2 regions of the Variovorax sp. HJSM1_2 genome follow, and region 2 is predicted to be linked to the other one. Evidence: riboswitches for the same ligand, from Rfam matches in the RefSeq annotation. Region 2 holds a riboswitch; the other holds the start of a gene.

Region 1 (5,805 bases), on a different contig from region 2:
CCACCATCGCCGGCATCATTCGCGCAGCCGAAGCCAGCGATGCGGAATGGGGCCCGCTGATCGCGCTGAACCTGCCCGCGCTGTGCACCACCACCGGCGAGATGGCCGCAGCCCTGGAACGTGTGGCAGGCAAAGCAGTCGCCGACCGCATCCAGTGGACGCCCGATCCGGTGATCCAGAAAATTGTCTCCACCTGGCCGGGCCGCACCGACGCCGCACGCGCGCGTGGCTTGGGCCTTCTGCCGGATGCGGATTTCGATAGCATCATCCGCGACTACATCCTCGAAAACCCCCATGCTGTGACGGGCACACGCCCCGCATAATCAAAGTTGTCATACAACTTTTTTGCCTATGGAGCATCACGCTCCATAGGTGCGGTGGTGATGCGTCCAACTATTAGAGGAGACTTCATGAAATTTTCGAAACTGAGCGTCGGCATGGGCCTGGCGTTGGGGCTTTTTGCATCGGCTTACGCCCAAACCACCACCTTGAAAATCGGCTATGCCACCACCAAGGAATCACATTACGGCGTGGGCTCCACGGTGTTCTGCGACGAAGTCGAAAAAGGCACCCAAGGCCGCTACAAGTGCCAGCACTTTGCCAATTCGGCACTCGGCGGTGAACGCGAGCAGATCGAAGCCGTGCAACTGGGCACACAAGACCTGGTGAACACCTCCACCGGCCCCGTGGGCAACTTCGTGCCCGAAGTGAAGATCGTCGACATCCCCTTCCTGTTCCGTGACTACGACCACGCACGCAAGGTGATGGACGGCCCCATAGGCCAGGACATCCTGACCAAGTTCCCCAGCAAGGGCATCATCGCGCTGTCCTGGACGGAAAACGGTTTCCGCCACATGACCAACAGCAAGCGCGACATCGTCAAGCCCGAAGACGCCAAGGGCCTGAAGATGCGCACCATGGAGAACAAGGTGCACATGGACGGCTATCGCACCTTCGGCATACTGCCTACGCCCATGGCCTTCCCGGAACTGTTTGGCGCGCTGCAACAGGGCACGGTTGACGGACAGGAAAACCCGATTCCAGTGATCTTGTCGTCCAAGTTCTCCCAAGTGCAGAAACACCTGTCGCTGACCGGCCACGTTTATTCACCAGCCTTGCTGCTGCTGTCCCCCAAAGTCTGGAACAAGCTGTCGGATGCCGACAAGAAGGTGTTCATGGATGCCGCCAAGAGCGCTTCCGTCGCCCAACGCAAGAAGGTCAACGACGACGAAAACAACGGCATCGCCCAGTTGGAAAAAGACGGCATGAAAGTGGTGCGCAACGTCGACGGCGCGGCCTTCCGCACCGCCTTGCAACCAGCCTATGTGAACTACGCCAAGGAATTCGGCGCGGACAACATCAAGAAGATCCAGGAAGTGAAGTGATTTAACTTTCACTCCCTACCGCCCGGCCAGATCCAGTTGGCTCCCCGGGCGGTTTTTTTTGCGGATGCCCCTGGCAGAGACACCCAAGTGAAAACCTTTGAACGTTATTTTTTATCCGCCAACCGATGGGCGCTGATCCTGTTGCTGGCGGCCATGGCCGTGATCATTTTTGTCAACGTCGCGCTGCGTTATCTCACCGACCAGTCGATAGAGTGGGCAGAAGAGATCTCCCGCCACATGATGATCTGGCTGACCTTTCTGGGCGCCGGACCGGTGCTGCGTTATGGCGGCCACATCGCCGTGGAGAACCTGCAGGATGCGCTGCCCACCGCCGCAGCGCGAAGCATACGCATCGTGGTGGCACTGTTGTTGTTTGCCTTCTTCGGCTTCATGGTCTGGTACGGCTGGCTTTATATGCAGCGCAACATGTTCCAGTTGACCGCCGTGTCGCAAGTTCCGTTTGCCTATATCTACGCGGCCATGCCGGTCGGCGGCATCTTATTGATCGTGCATTGGTGCCTGATCGTGCGCGACTATGTGTTGCAGCGCAGCTTTGCATCCGACGCCCACTTTGACGCGAATGCGAGTGCTTCCCTATGAACGCAAGTCTGATCCTGGTTCTTTCTGCCTGCCTGTTCCTGGCCATTGGTGTGCCCGTGGCGTTTGCCTTGGGCCTGGCCACGGTGGCCACGTTGATCCTGGCGGAGAGTTATCCGCTGTTTGTGCTGCTGAAGGAAACCTTTACCGGCATGGACAGCTTTCCGCTGATGGCCGTGCCGTTTTTCATCCTGGCCGCGGAGCTGATGAGCGGCGGCTCGCTCACCGAAGTGCTGCTGAAGTTTGCCGGCCAGTTTGTCGGCCATAAACGCGGCGGCCTGGGCTACACCAACGTGGTCTCGCTGACGTTCTTCTCGGGTATTTCGGGCTCGGCCCTGGCCGATGCTGCGGGCCCCGGCTCTATGCTGATCAAGATGATGGACAAGGCGGGCTACGACCGATCCTACGCCGCAGCGCTGACCGCTGCCACGGCCATCGTGGGGCCCATCATCCCGCCGTCCATCATCATGATCATTTATGCGCTGCAGGACGACAACGTCTCGGTGGGCTCGCTGTTTGTGGCGGGCATCTTGCCGGGCATCCTGATCGCCATCGCCATGTGTATCGTGAACTTTCGCGTGTCCAAGCAGCGCAACTACAAAGGCGACGGTGGCATGCCACCCTGGCCCGAAGTCTGGCGCACCACCTGGAAAGCCATTCCAGCGCTGCTGCTGCCGGTGATCATTCTGGGCGGCATGCGCGCGGGCTGGTTCACACCCACCGAAGCCTCGGTGGTGGCGGTGTTCTACGCGCTGGTGTGTGGCAAGTTCATCTACCGCACACTCGAATGGAAGGCTCTGCCCGACATCCTGGCGCGCTCTGCCCTGCTCACCGCTTCGGTGTTGATCATCATCGGCTTGTCGGCCGGGTTTGCCTGGATCTTGACGATTGAAGGCCTGCCGCAAACCATGGCCGACTGGATTGTCGGCATGAACCTGTCGCCGTGGATGTTCCTGGTCATCGTCAACATCTTTCTGCTGCTGTTCGGCATCTTCATCGAGCCGCTGCCGGGTGTGATGGTGCTCGCGCCCATACTGGCACCCGTGGCCGTGAAGCTGGGCATAGACCCGACTCACTTCGCCATGGTGGTGATCTTCAACCTGACGCTGGGCATGATCACGCCACCCGTGGGCGGGCTGTTGTTCGTCACCTCCAACGTGTCGCGTGTACCCATGGGGCCGCTGGTGCGCGAACTCATGCCGTTCCTCTGGGCGCATGGTGTGGTGCTGGTACTGCTGACCTTTATTCCGGCACTCAGCACCTGGTTGCCACATGTGATGGGATTTAAGTAAGGCGACTTCCCTGGGATGCGCTGCATGCCTGGACGCGAGGGCCTAGGGTGAGGAGCGGGATGAGAAGCGCCACGACGCAGATCGCCCGCCCCCGCACTTTTACGCACCGCGACGATTCATGTAGGGCATCCCTGGGTATACTCGCCACCGTCAGGAGAGAGTCAACAAACGCCCTAGCGTTTGCAGGCCGCCGAAGGCGCAAACCGCAAAGGTTTTAACGCTCAGGTACCCAGGACTGACACCCGCCGGCCGCAAAACCGGCGTTCCCCACTGGAGAGAAGCCCGCACACCTGATCAACGTGGAGCGGTCTCACCGAAGGAGCAACCCCACATCGCTGGGCGAATCTCTCAGGTAAAGCGGACAGCGGGGGCACGTGCCAAGCACGTCCATGGTGATGCACCGTGGCGCGCGTGGTGATTGAACTGCCCCTCGGAATCCGCACCCATGTCCTCCTCGACCACCTCTTCAGATTTATTGCTCACGCCGCTGCACGCGCTGCACCTGGAACTTGGCGCCCGCATGGTGCCGTTTGCCGGCTACAGCATGCCGGTGCAATACCCCGCAGGCCTGATGGCCGAGCATTTGCATACCCGCAGCGCGGCCGGTTTGTTCGACGTCTCGCACATGGGCCAGTTGCGCCTGGAAGGGCCGGACGCAGCCGCCGCGTTCGAGTCGCTGATGCCCGTGGACGTGATCGACCTGGCCGTGGGCAAACAACGCTACGGCCTGCTGCTCGACGATCACGGCGGCATCCTCGACGACTTGATGTTCTTCAACCGTGGCACGGATATTTTTGTGGTGGTGAATGGCGCCTGCAAAGTGGCCGACATCGCCCACATCCAGGCGCGCATTGGCACGCGCTGCCAGGTCATCCCCATGCCGGAGATGGCGCTGCTGGCCCTGCAAGGACCACAAGCCGTCACCGCGCTGGCCCGCCTCGCGCCAGGCGTGGAAAAGCTGGTGTTCATGACGGGTGGCAGCTTCAAGGTGGGCGCAGCCGATTGCTTCATCACACGCAGTGGCTACACCGGCGAAGACGGTTTTGAAATCTCGGTCCCCGCCACACAGGCCGATGCCCTCGCCCGCTTGCTGCTGGCCCAGCCTGAAGTCAAGCCGATTGGCCTGGGCGCACGCAACTCGTTGCGCCTGGAAGCCGGTTTGTGCCTTTATGGCGCCGACATAACCACCACCACCACGCCGGTAGAAGCCGGCCTGAACTGGGCCATGCAAAAGGTAAGGCGCACCGGTGGTGCACGCGAAGGCGGCTTCCCAGGTGCTGCAAAAATCCTAGCGCAGCTCGCAGACCCAGCGGGCACCGTGGCACGAAAACGTGTTGGCCTGGTCGCACTGGAACGTGTGCCGGTGCGCGACCACACCGTTCTGCAAGACTTGCAAGGCAACACCATAGGCGAAGTGACCAGCGGCCTGCTGGGCCCGAGCATAGACAAGCCTGTGGCCATGGGCTACGTGGATGCGGCCCATGCCGCCATCGGCACCCGCGTCAACGCTATCGTGCGTGGCAAGCCCGTGCCCATGGAAGTGGCGCCCATGCCGTTTGTGCCCAACCGTTACGTACGCGGCTAAACACCTGCCAAACCACTGCAGAATCACACCTGCAGTTCAAGGGTTTCAGCAAGACCTTAGCCAGCGCAGCAGTTGCATCTTTTTAGTTTGAATCCATCCAGGAGTTTTTCCATGCCCATTTATTACACAGAAGACCACGAATGGCTGTCCGTTGAGGGCGACATCGCCACCGTGGGCATTACCCACCACGCACAGGATGCGCTGGGCGATGTGGTGTTTGTCGACCTGCCCGAAGTCGGCAAAACCATCGCGCAGAAAGAAGTGGCCGGTGTGGTCGAGTCGGTGAAAGCCGCCGCCGACGTCTACATGCCTGTCTCTGGCGACGTCACCGAAGTGAACGAGGCCTTGCGCGCCGACCCCGCCCTGGCCAACAGCGACCCGCTGGGCGCCGGCTGGTTCTTCAAGGTCAAGCTGTCGGACGCCGGCCAACTGACCGCGCTGCTCGACGAGACCGCCTACACCAAGTTCAGCGAAAACGCCTGATCTTGCTTAGGGCAATGCTGAACATCAGCATCGCCTTGGCGCCTGGTTTCCACCGGGCGCCCCCTCTTTAACTGCCCCCTGCTAATTGCTGTCACCCCACGGAGCCTGCCATGCTGATGTCCGCCGCCACCCCGCTTGAGGCGCTGGAGAACCCCGCCGAATTCATTGCCCGCCACATCGGCATAGACGAGGCCGACGAGGCCCGCATGCTGGCCGTGGTCGAGTCCAGCTCGCGCCGCGAGTTGATTGACGGTATCGTGCCGCGCAGCATCGCGCGCAGCAACCCCATGCAGTTGCCGCCACCGGTGACAGAAGCCGCAGCGCTGGCCGAGTTGCGCGCCATCGCCGCCAAGAACCAGGTGTTCAAGAGCCACATTGGCCAGGGCTACTACGACACCCACACGCCAGGCGTGATCCAGCGCAACATCCTGGAAAACCCCGCCTGGTACACCGCCTACACGCC
Region 2 (5,805 bases):
GGCGTCAGCACTCCCGTGGCCGGTGTGGCCGAAGTGCACGAAATGAAAATGGAGGGTGACGTCATGCGTATGCGCGCAGTGCCGGTGCTGGACCTGCCGGCCGGTGCCACGGTGGAACTCAAGCCCGGTGGTTACCACTTGATGCTGCAGGACCTGAAGACCGCTTTGCCCAAGGACACCACGGTGCCCCTGACCCTGACGTTTGAAGACGCCAAGGGTGTGCGCAGCACCCTGGCCTTGAAGGTGCCGGTGGCCGTGACGGCGCCGGGGGCTGCCCCAGGTGCAACACCCGCTGCAGCACACAAGCACTGAGCAGCGCCTTCCAAGCGGCGCTCATTGGAGTAAGCTGGTATCGCCACGCGCGGCGTTTTGCGCCGCTGGCGCTGGCACCAGCCCGCAACCGATGATGGAGACACCATGAGCAGCACCCCCGGTTTTGATTTCAGCAAATTTGTACCCGGCTTCGACTTCCTGCAAAACCTGGCCGAGCAGGCCACGCAGAAGTCGCCCAAGATGCCCAACCTGGGCCATTGGGTGGCGCCCACCATCAATGTCGAAGAGCTGGAAAAACGCATTGAAGAATTGAAGGCCGTGCAGTTCTGGCTCGACCAGAACGCCGCTGCCCTGAAGGCCACCATCCAGGCGCTGGAGGTGCAGAAAATGACCCTGGCCACGCTGCGTGGCATGAACTTCAGCATGGGTGACCTGGCCGATGCGTTCAAGATCAAGACACCGGTGGCCGAGCCCCCGGCACCTGCGCCCGCCGCAGCGTCAGCCCCGAGTGCCAGCAGCATGGCCAGCGCGTTCGAGCAAATGCAAAAAGCGGCCGCCGCCGCCAGCGCCAAATTTGCCGCGCCGCCAGAGCCTGAGGCAGCGCCCCCTGCAGCCGAACCCGAGTCCTCCGCGGCCGCTGCGCCTGCAGCAGCAGCGGCCAGCGCTGGCAGCAAACCGGCCGGGGTGATTGATCCGCTGCATTGGTGGAACGCCCTGGCCACGCAGTTCCAGCAAATTGCCGCCAGCGCCGTGAGCGAGTCGGCCTTGCAGAAAGCCGTGGACGACAGCAGCCAGATGGCCGCGAGTTTTGCCAAGGAAGCGATGAAGAGCGCCGAGGTCTTGAGCCAAGGTGTCAAAGCCGCCGCCAGGGCAGGCAAGCCAGTAGCCAGGTCAGCCCCAAGGTCGACCGGCAAAGCCGCAGCATCCGGTGTTAAACCTGCTGCAAAATCTGCTGCAGGTGCCGTGCGTCAACCCGCTGCCAAGGCGGCTGGCAAGACGGCCGCCAAACCCGCCAAAAAGGGCGCTGCACCGGCGAGGAAGCGGGCGCGCTGAAGCAGTTGTAGGTTTTGGCCCAAGCTCCGCCCCTTTTGCATCTGCCCGCCCGAGGAGCTCCATATGAAATTGTTTCCCTACGGCCACGCCACCCACCCCGACTGGCGCATGGCCGCCGGCCTGGTGCTGGCGCAATTACGCGCCCACATGGCGTTGCCCGACTACGTCAGCGCGCCCACGCTGGGCCTGCTCTACATCACCGATGCCTACGCCAACGCGGCGCAGGACATACTGGACCACATCAGCGGTGAACTGCCCGAGGTGGTGGACTGGTCGGGCTGTGTGGGTGTAGGTGTGGCGGCGCAAAACGTCGAGTATTTCGACGAGCCCGCCATCAGCGTCATGCTCTGCGGCATACCCTCGAACCAATACCGTGTGTTCTCGGGTGTGGCGCCTTTGGGCATGGCGTTTGAAGCACACACCGCGCTGGTGCATGCCGATGCCAGCACGCCCGATGTGGTGGAACTGATTGCCGAAATGGCGGCGCGCACCGACACCGGTTATGTGTTCGGCGGCCTGGCCTCGGGCCGCGCACGCGCCGTGCAATTTGCCGTGGGCGGCAACGGCAACATCAAAGGCCATGGCGCGGCCGGTGGTGTGTTTGTTGGCGGCCTGAGTGGCGTGGCGTTTGCCGAAGGCGTGAGCCTGATCTCGCGTGTGACCCAGGGGGCGCATCCCGTGGGGCCGGTGCGGGTGGTCACCGAAGTCGATGGCAATGTGCTGGTGGCGCTAGACGGCGAGCCCGCGCTCGACGTGTTGCTGCGCGACCTCAAGGTTTCGCTGGATGAGCCGCAAATCGCCTTGGCTGCCGTGCGCGCCACCCTGGTGGGCCTGAGCGAGGCCGGCACCGACACCGATGCCGTGGGCCGTAGCGGCCACTTTGGCAGCGACGTGCTGGTGCGCCACATCATAGGCCTGGACCCGGGCCGCAAAGGGGTGGCGATTGCCGACCGCGCCAGCGTGGGCATGCGCATGGCCTTTTGCCAACGCAACCGCGCCGCGGCCAAGGCCGACCTGGTGCGCATCTGCGCCGAAATCCGCGAAGAGCTGGAGCCCGAGGAGCAAACCGTGGAGGTGGCTTCCGCGCTGGCGGCGTCCGAGGCCGAATCGGCGCCACACCCGGCGCGGCGCATCGCGGGCGCCATCTACGTCAGTTGCGCCGGCCGTGGCGGCCCGCACTTCGGCGCCCCCAGCGCCGAACTGCAGATCGTGCGCCGCGCACTCGGTGACGTGCCCTTGGTGGGCTTTTTTGCGGGTGGCGAAATCGCCCGTCATCATCTTTACGGCTACACCGGGGTGTTGACGGTTTTCACCGATTAGCTGGGGGAACACCCCCAGTCTGCGCGCACGGCGTGTCGCTGCGCCTTCCCCCTTGCAGGGGGGAGGGCTTGGAACACCCCTAGTCTTCGCGCACTACGTGTCGCTACGCCAACCCCCTTGCAGGGGGCAACACCTGTGGCCTGGCAAAGCCAGTTCCACGGTGTTTGCCTGGGCGGTCCATAGCGTTTATGACGTGGCGGGGCGAATGCTGCGTGTGCGGCGTTCGTCGGCCAAACCGGTGAACGCAAAGTCCACCTCCGGCACCAGGCCGCTGATGATGCGTGCCACGGATTTGCCCGAGCCGCAGGCGTGGGTCCAGCCCAGGGTGCCATGGCCGGTGTTCAGGAACAGATTGGCGACCTTGGTCTTGCCAATCATGGGCACGTTGCTCGGGGTGGCCGGGCGCAAGCCGGTCCAGAACTGGGCTTGGCTGGTGTCGCCCGCGCCGGGAAAGAGTTGCTCCACACGTTTCACAATGGCTTCGCAGCGCACGCTGTTTAGGTCGCGGTTGTAGCCGTTGAATTCGGCCGTGCCTGCGATGCGCATGACATCCCGGTCAGCCGAGGTGTAGCGCGAAAACACGAGTTTGAACTCGTCGTCGGTCAGGCTGACCTCGTGCGCCATGGCAGCGTCTTTGACCGGCATGGTGACCGAGTAACCCTTGGCCGGGTAGATAGGCAAGTGAATGCCCAGCGGAGCGGCGATCAGCGGGCTCAGGCTGCCCATGGCCAGCACCACGCTGTCGCCTTGAATGCGCTCAAACCGGCCCTCCCGGTTGGTCACCTCCACATGGTCGATGCGGCCGCCCACCATGGGCAAAGCGGTGACGGTGTGGCCCATCAGGAACTTCACGCCGTTGCTGGCGCAGCGTTGCGCCAGGGCGCGGGTGAACTGGTTGGCATCGCCCGATTCGTCTTCACGCGTGTAGGTGGCGCCTGCCAGTTGCGGCCGGATGTGGCGCAGCGCGGGCTCCAGGCGCACGGCCTCGTCCGCCGAGACCACTTGCCGGTCGCAGCCCAGGGCGCGCATCTGCTCGGCCGGTGCCAGGGCGGCATCGAACTCTTTGGCCGAGGTGTAGAAATGCAGAATGCCCTGGGTGCGTTCGTCGTAGGCCAGGCCGATGTCGCGGCGCAAGCCTTGCAACACGCTTCGGCTGTAGCTGCCCAGGCGCACGATTTGTTCGATGTTGTGGCGCGTGCGCGCCGGTGTGCATTCGCGCAGGAATTGCAGGCCCCACAGCCATTGCCGCATGTCGGCCCGCAGGCGAAACAGCAGCGGCGCATCTTCGCGGCCCAGCCATTGCAAAAGCTTCAGCGGCGCGCCGGGGTTGGCCCAGGGTTCGGCATGGCTGACCGAGATTTGCCCGCCGTTGGCGAAGCTGGTTTCAGCGCCGGGCGTGGCCTGGCGGTCGAGCACGGTCACGTCGTGGCCGAGTTGGTTGAGGAAATAAGCCGAGCTGACGCCGAGCAAGCCGGCGCCGAGAACAGTCACGCGCATGGTGAGAACCTTTTAGCGGTTGTGCGCTTGAGGGACGAGCGTGAGCGGCTATAAAAAAGTAGCAACCCAGGCCGACGCCTCAAGTTGCCGCTCCCCCTGTCCTTGGTACCTGAGAGATTCACTCCCGGCACGCGCTGGGGGTTTGCTCCTTCGGTGCACCACGGCTTGGGCGGGTTGCCCGCGTGGTGTCTCTTCAGACGGCTTTTTCAATGAATGCAGTACGGGACCTGAGCGTTCATGGGAGTTTGCGCCTTCGGTGGAGGGGCGGCTTGCCCCTCACTCTCCTGCGGGGGCGATTGTAGGCACAGCTGTGTGGCTTTGTGAAGCGGTTTTCCGCCCAGCAGCGGCAGTGCTGGCCTGTAGCGGGCTGTTATCGGCGCAGCGCCGCAAACGCGGCGAACTCCCAACTGCGCATGGCCAGCAGCAGGGTGTAACCCTCGCGTTCACTGGTCGGCAGTTTCTGGTCAGCCAAATGCTGTTGGGCAAAGTCCTGGGCCACGCGCTGCAGGCGCTCCATGAAGGCGGGCGCGAGGCTGCGGCTGACCTCGCCGTGCACCAGCAGCAGGCCTTCGCCCGGACCGTCGAAACCGCCGGCGTAGTAGTCGAGCAGCACCTCGTCGCGAAAAAATTCCATCACCGGGCCATGGGCGCGCCAGCGGAAAGTTTTTGCCAGCTTGAGCCGGTAACGGTTCAGCGGGCGCAGTTCAATGATGCCTATGCGGTCGAGCTGCGCCAGACACACAATGGCCTCGGCCTGGCTGATGCGGTAGGCGCTGGTGATTTGTTCCAGCGTCCATTGGCTGAGCACGCAGATGGCCACCAGCAGCAGTTTTTTGTTTGCCACCACCGCGCGTTCCTGGGCCTGCGTGAGTTCGGCGAGCAGCGGTTGGTTGTCGGCCACCTTGCGCGCCAGCTCGGCGAAGTCCAGCTTCAGGGCCCGGCAGATCGCATCGACCCGCGACAGCGACATTTCGCCCTTGGCCAACATGCGTTTGACACTTGACTCGGCCATGCCCATGGCACGCGCCAGGTCGGCGTAGGTCATTTGGGCGTGTTTGAGTTCTTTCTTCAGGGCGGTGACGAGGTCGGCGGTGGTGCTCATGGCGTGCGGGATGGAGGTGCGAACGTAGAGGGCCTACTTTATAGTGCCCAGCTTCGCGGACGATCTAAGGCAAGCCCCAGGCGCCGTTTATTCGTTCACACGCCTGTCCTGGGCTCCCGGCATCTGCTGATCAGATCGCGCTCGGCGATGTAGTTGGACGTCTCCACCCCCATCAAGCCCATGATGGAATGGTAGAGATGGTCGTGGTGTGCGGGCTGCTGGGCGCGTGCGCGCAGGCAACTGGCGTCAAGACCGTTCCAGCCGCTGGCGCCAGTGCCGCCAAACCACCAGACCATGGGCACGGTGTATTGCTCTTTGGGCGCAATGGCCAAGGGCATGCCGTGCAGGTACAGGCCTTTTTCACCCAGGGATTCACCGTGGTCGGACGCATACACCAGACCTACGTCAAACTTGTTCTGCTGTTTTTGCAGCAGCGTAATGGTGGAGGCGAGCAAATGGTCGGTGTAGAGAATGGCGTTGTCATACGCGTTGGTGATTTCTTCGCGGCTGCAGTCGCGCAGTTCCAGCTTGTTGCATTCGGGCTTGAAACGTGCGAACTC

Evidence for each region. Region 2 has a riboswitch for glycine ahead of ACFQ95_RS12355 (D-amino acid dehydrogenase). Riboswitches for the same ligand answer to the same signal wherever they lie in the genome.
Region 1: another riboswitch for glycine. It lies ahead of gcvT (glycine cleavage system aminomethyltransferase GcvT); the one in region 2 lies ahead of ACFQ95_RS12355 (D-amino acid dehydrogenase).

What each region holds. Positions count from the first base shown of each region.
Region 1 is NZ_JBMOXA010000010.1:20,851-26,655, forward strand. Features, by position in the region: gene denD (D-erythronate dehydrogenase) at 1-323, shown strand, start outside; gene ACFQ95_RS12910 (TRAP transporter substrate-binding protein) at 411-1,385, shown strand; gene ACFQ95_RS12915 (TRAP transporter small permease) at 1,473-1,985, shown strand; gene ACFQ95_RS12920 (TRAP transporter large permease) at 1,982-3,274, shown strand; glycine riboswitch at 3,416-3,522, shown strand; glycine riboswitch at 3,535-3,649, shown strand; gene gcvT (glycine cleavage system aminomethyltransferase GcvT) at 3,720-4,859, shown strand; gene gcvH (glycine cleavage system protein GcvH) at 4,971-5,342, shown strand; gene gcvP (aminomethyl-transferring glycine dehydrogenase) at 5,453-5,805, shown strand, end outside.
Region 2 is NZ_JBMOXA010000009.1:129,023-134,827, reverse strand. Features, by position in the region: gene ACFQ95_RS12370 (copper chaperone PCu(A)C) at 1-312, shown strand, start outside; gene ACFQ95_RS12365 (PhaM family polyhydroxyalkanoate granule multifunctional regulatory protein) at 418-1,326, shown strand; gene ACFQ95_RS12360 (FIST signal transduction protein) at 1,390-2,646, shown strand; gene ACFQ95_RS12355 (D-amino acid dehydrogenase) at 2,833-4,143, opposite strand; glycine riboswitch at 4,230-4,350, opposite strand; gene ACFQ95_RS12350 (helix-turn-helix domain-containing protein) at 4,514-5,245, opposite strand; gene ACFQ95_RS12345 (phosphoethanolamine transferase) at 5,341-5,805, opposite strand, start outside.